2 regions of the Trinickia acidisoli genome follow, and region 2 is predicted to be linked to the other one. Evidence: riboswitches for the same ligand, from Rfam matches in the RefSeq annotation. Region 2 holds a riboswitch; the other holds the start of a gene.
The links. Region 2 has a riboswitch for thiamine pyrophosphate ahead of thiC (phosphomethylpyrimidine synthase ThiC). Riboswitches for the same ligand answer to the same signal wherever they lie in the genome.
Positions count from the first base shown of each region.

Region 1 (2,475 bases), 2.3 Mb from region 2:
TCGAGGCGAACGATTGAAGATCGTCGCTGATCCGCTGGTCGGGGTTGTCGGCCAGCCGATCGCGCTCGATGCGATAGAACGCGCGTTCGCCTAGCCATGCTCGCAGATACCGGTTGGTCAGCCACTGGCGCCAGCGGAACTCGAGCATCTGACGCAGGTAGACGCGATAAACAGCCAGGGTGATGAAGATGAAGGCCGCGATGACGAACAGCGTGAGCTGACGCCAGAATTGCGGAACGTCTTTCGACACCAGTGCATTGTTGAACTTCGCGGACCACTGGTTGAACCAAACGTTGATCGCGACGATGACCAGATTGATGACGATGATCGTCACCAGCAAGCCCCAGGCGGCTTTCCAGTCCTCCGATACCCAGTACGGCTTGATGAGGCCCCAGGCCGAGGCCGAAAGGGTGGGGGACGGCGAGTCGTCGCGCGCAGGGACGGGGGTGAGGGACGCAGTCATAGGGGTTCCGAACGGTGTTTCCGAATCAGGTGCGCGACTCGACGACAGGGGCGCGCGCCTCGATGTCTTGTCGCCGCGGATTGTTGCGCGAGCCTCTTAAACGAGCCTTAACGAGTCTTTACGGCCAACCGCGCTCATTGCCCATCGCTTAGCGCCGCACCGTGCTCGAAAGCAGGCCATGTGCCGCACTGGCAAGGGACGTGATCGGCGTGCCGTGATCGGACATTGTGCCAGAGAGCGACGCGGCGCCCTTCCGCACGCGTGCGACGATGGGAGAAAAAAAGGGCGCGCTCATTGCGGTGCGGCCGCTCGTCGCGCGTTTGCGGGCGCTCGGTCTTTTATGGTCTAATGGCCGACGACGAAACAGGGGTGCTTCGCACTGTTGCAGGTGGCTCGTACGACGTTTGCCGTACTAGCGCGAGGCTGAGAGAGACCCTTCGCACCCGATCCGGGTAATACCGGCGCGGGAAGTTTCGGGAACGCTTTGCGTTGGACGCCGCTTTCGCGGGTCGTCCTCCCCGCCGGGCTCCGCTCGCGTCTTGTCGACGCCGCGCGCCCGGCCGGCCTCACCGGCCGGTTTCGTCCTTGTGTACGTGCGCTCGCTTGGCCGTACGAAAAGGATCGATCCGATGACCGCCCAATCTTCAGTTGTTTCAACCGGAACGCCGTCGCTGCCCGATTTCGCCGTGCTCGGCGGGGGCCTTTGCGGCCGGCTCGTCGCTTGGCGGCTCGCCGGCGCCGGCCATCAGGTCGCACTCTATGAACGTGGCGACGCCTCCGGTTCCGCTTCCGCCGCATGGGTTGCGGCCGCGATGCTGGCGCCGCTCGCGGAGGCGGCCGTGGCCGAGCCGCTGATCGTCGAACTCGGCGCGGCGTCGCTCGACGAGTGGCCGCGCATCATCGCGGCGCTGCCCGAGCCCGTGTTCTTTCAGCGCAACGGCTCGCTGATCGTTTGGCACCACGCGGACCGCGCGGAGGCGTCGCTGTTCGAGCGCCGCGTGCGAGCCAACGCGCCGGCCGCGCTGCTCGCCGACGGCGGGTTCGCGCGCGTCGACGGCAACGCGTTGGCCGCCGCCGAGCCCGCGCTGGCGGGACGTTTCGCGACGGGGTGGCTGATGCCGCGCGAGGGCCAGCTCGACAACCGCCAGGTGTTGCGTGCGCTTGCCGCCGGATTGGCCGAGCGCGGCGTGGTCACGCATTGGAATACGAGCGTGGACGACCTTGCGCGGCCGCGTGCGCGCGTGACGATCGATTGCCGCGGGCTCGGCGCGAAACCGGTGCTGCCGTCGCTGCGCGGCATTCGCGGCGAAGTGGCGCGCGTGAAGGCGCCCGGCATCGGGCTCACGCGTCCCGTGCGACTGCTTCACCCCCGCTATCCGATCTATTTGGCGCCGAAAGAGGACGACGTCTATGTCGTGGGCGCCACCGAGATCGAAGGCGAGGATATGTCGCCCGTCAGCGTGCGCTCCGCCCTCGAACTGTTGAGCGCCGCGTTCGCCGTTCATCCCGGCTTCGGCGAGGCGCGTATTCTCGAACTCAATACGCAGTGCCGCCCCACGCTGCCCGATCATCGTCCCTCGATTACGTGGGACGGCGCGCAAACGCTGAGCGTAAATGGACTGTACCGGCACGGCTATATGATCGTGCCGGAGGTGTCGAGGGCGGCCGCCGATCTGGCCGCCGCGCTGCTGACGGGACAGGTGAAAGATGCCGACGCGTTCGGCGCGCTGCGTGAAGCGTCGCCCTGGGCGACGATGCTCCATTGCGCCGCGTCGCAAGTGAAGCTCCCATCGGGCGCGCCGCTCATGCCGGTCGCCGGCGTGTGACGGCATGCCCGCTGTCGGAACGAATCCCCTGCGCCCCTAACGCTCGAGCCGCTGTTTTTTAGTCATAGTCAACATCGTCAAACGCGAAACGTACCGCTGATCATGGATGTTCAAGTCAACCAAACTCCGTTGTCGCTGCCCGAGCAAGCGACGCTCGCCGACGCGCTGTCGGTTTTCGGCGCGCGT
Region 1 covers NZ_JAFLRG010000001.1:408,680-411,154, forward strand. The annotation lists gene J3485_RS01925 (ABC transporter ATP-binding protein/permease) at 1-463, opposite strand, end outside; TPP riboswitch at 819-950, shown strand; gene J3485_RS01930 (FAD-dependent oxidoreductase) at 1,093-2,289, shown strand; gene thiS (sulfur carrier protein ThiS) at 2,392-2,475, shown strand, end outside.
Region 1: linked by a shared signal. The riboswitch ahead of J3485_RS01930 (FAD-dependent oxidoreductase) and the one ahead of thiC (phosphomethylpyrimidine synthase ThiC) in region 2 are both predicted to bind thiamine pyrophosphate.

Region 2 (2,475 bases):
GTCGACACGAGCGTCGCACCGGTCACGGGCTCACCAAGCGTCAGGGCGCCGAGCGCCACGGCCACGATCGGATTGACGTACATGCAGCTACTGGCGACGATCGGGCTCGTGTGCCGAATCAAGAAACCGTAGGCGACGTACGCCGCCATCGTCGCGACGAACATCAGATACAGAAACGCGAACAGCGAGCCGAACCCGAGCGAGGTCACATGCTCGCCGCCGACCACGGCGATCAGGGTGGAGATCCCGCCGCCGAGACCGATCTGCAGGGCCGTCGACAGGAACAGATCGGCGGGCAGCGCAAGCCGGCTCGCAAGATGGGCACCGACCGCCCAGAACAGCGCGGCGCAAAGGATGACGATGCTGCCGCTCGTCGACGAGTTCGACGAGTTCGACGTGTCGCCGTGGCTGAGGATGAAGATGCCGATGAGCCCGAGCGCCACGGCCACCCACTCGCCCTTTGCGATGGGCCGGCCCGCCACGGCGGAGATGACGGTTGCGAACAAGGGCACTGTCGCAACCATCACCGCTGCCGTGCCCGTCCCGACACTGCGCATGCCGAATGCGAGCAGGCCGCTCGAGAAGCCGACGAGCAGCGTGCCGACGATGCCGGCGTTGCGCGTTTCGACGAAGGTCGGCCAGACGGTCGCGCGGCGAATTGCGAAGATGAATAGGCCAATGCCCGCGATCAGGTTGCGCAAGCCCGAGAGCAACAACGGCGGAAACGCTTCGAGCGCAACATGCACGGCGAGATAGGCGGAGCCCCAGGCGAAATAGACGACGGCGAGCGCGAGTGCGATGCGTCCGCCATGCGTGCGCGGCAGACGGATGCGCGTGAGGATGCGAAGCGGCGCGGAAGGCATCAGCCGACGCCTCGGGGCGAGTTCGCCGAGCGGCCGGATGCGGTACACGGCAAACTCGGCGGGCTCGGCGCGGGGCGCGAGCCGCGCAGGGATGCGCGTGCAAAGCGGGCGAAGCAAAGCGACATGTCGATCGACGGGGCTTCGAGAACGAGCGCGCGGCGAGGCTTCGCGCAAACGTCGTCATTATGCAACGGTCGGAGACGAAAACGGCGCGCGGACACTCCTTGCGAGCGGCCGCCGAACCGGCGCCGCATTGCCGCGAGACCCTACGAGCCTGGTCCGGCACCGAACCGAGCGATGCGAACACCGCGAACGCCGGTTGCCAAAGCCCGGCCGCCCGGTGTATCTTCTGCGATGCTAACGCGGGGGTCCTGCGTCGTACCGTCGCACTCGGTACGCGCGGGTGAGAAATACCCTTTGAACCTGATCTGGATAATGCCAGCGCAGGGAAGCGTACGGGCCTTGCCGCCCGGCGCATTTCTCTCATCCGCCCTCTCGTCTCCTGCATTAGCACCCCAAGTCAGGAGAAATGCATGAGTGCCAACCCGAAATTCATCTCGTCCGAAGCGCGCGTCGACGCCGCCGCGGTCGCCCCGCTGCCCAATTCGCAGAAGATTTACGTGACGGGCTCACGCCCCGACCTGCGCGTGCCGATGCGCGAAATCACGCAGGCCGACACGCCGACGGGCTTCGGCGGCGAGAAAAATCCGCCGATCTACGTCTACGATACCTCTGGCCCCTACACCGATCCGCAAGCGAAGATCGACATTCGCTCGGGCCTGCCGGCGCTGCGCCAAGGCTGGATCGAGGAGCGCGGCGACACCGAAGCGCTGTCGGGGCTCTCGAGCCAGTACGGCCGCGAGCGCGCCGCCGATCCGGCTACGTCCTCGCTGCGTTTCCCGGACCTGCACCGCACGCCGCGCCGCGCCAAGGCCGGCGCGAACGTCACGCAGATGCACTACGCGCGCCGCGGCATCATCACGCCCGAAATGGAGTTCATCGCGATCCGCGAGAACCAGCGCCGCGCCGAGTACCTCGAGAACCTGCGCGCGAGCGGCCCGAACGGCGCCAAGCTCGCCGCGATGATGGGCCGCCAGCACCCGGGCCAGGCGTTCGGTGCCGCGGCGTTCGGCGCGAATGCCGCGCCCGAGATCACGCCCGAATTCGTGCGCGAAGAAATCGCACGCGGCCGCGCGATCATCCCGGCAAACATCAACCACCCCGAGAGCGAGCCGATGATCATCGGCCGCAATTTCCTCGTGAAAATCAACGCGAACATCGGCAACTCGGCCGTGACGTCGTCGATCGGCGAGGAAGTCGACAAGATGACGTGGGCCATCCGCTGGGGCGGCGACACGGTCATGGATTTGTCGACGGGCAAGCACATCCATGAAACGCGCGAGTGGATCATCCGCAACAGCCCGGTGCCGATCGGCACGGTGCCGATCTACCAAGCACTCGAAAAGGTCAACGGCAAAGCCGAAGATCTCACGTGGGAGATTTTTCGCGACACGCTCATCGAGCAGGCCGAGCAAGGCGTCGACTACTTCACGATCCACGCGGGTGTGCTGCTGCGCTACGTGCCGCTCACGGCCAACCGGATGACGGGCAT
Region 2 covers NZ_JAFLRG010000001.1:2,673,778-2,676,252, forward strand. The annotation lists gene J3485_RS12195 (EamA family transporter) at 1-863, opposite strand, end outside; TPP riboswitch at 1,218-1,331, shown strand; gene thiC (phosphomethylpyrimidine synthase ThiC) at 1,397-2,475, shown strand, end outside.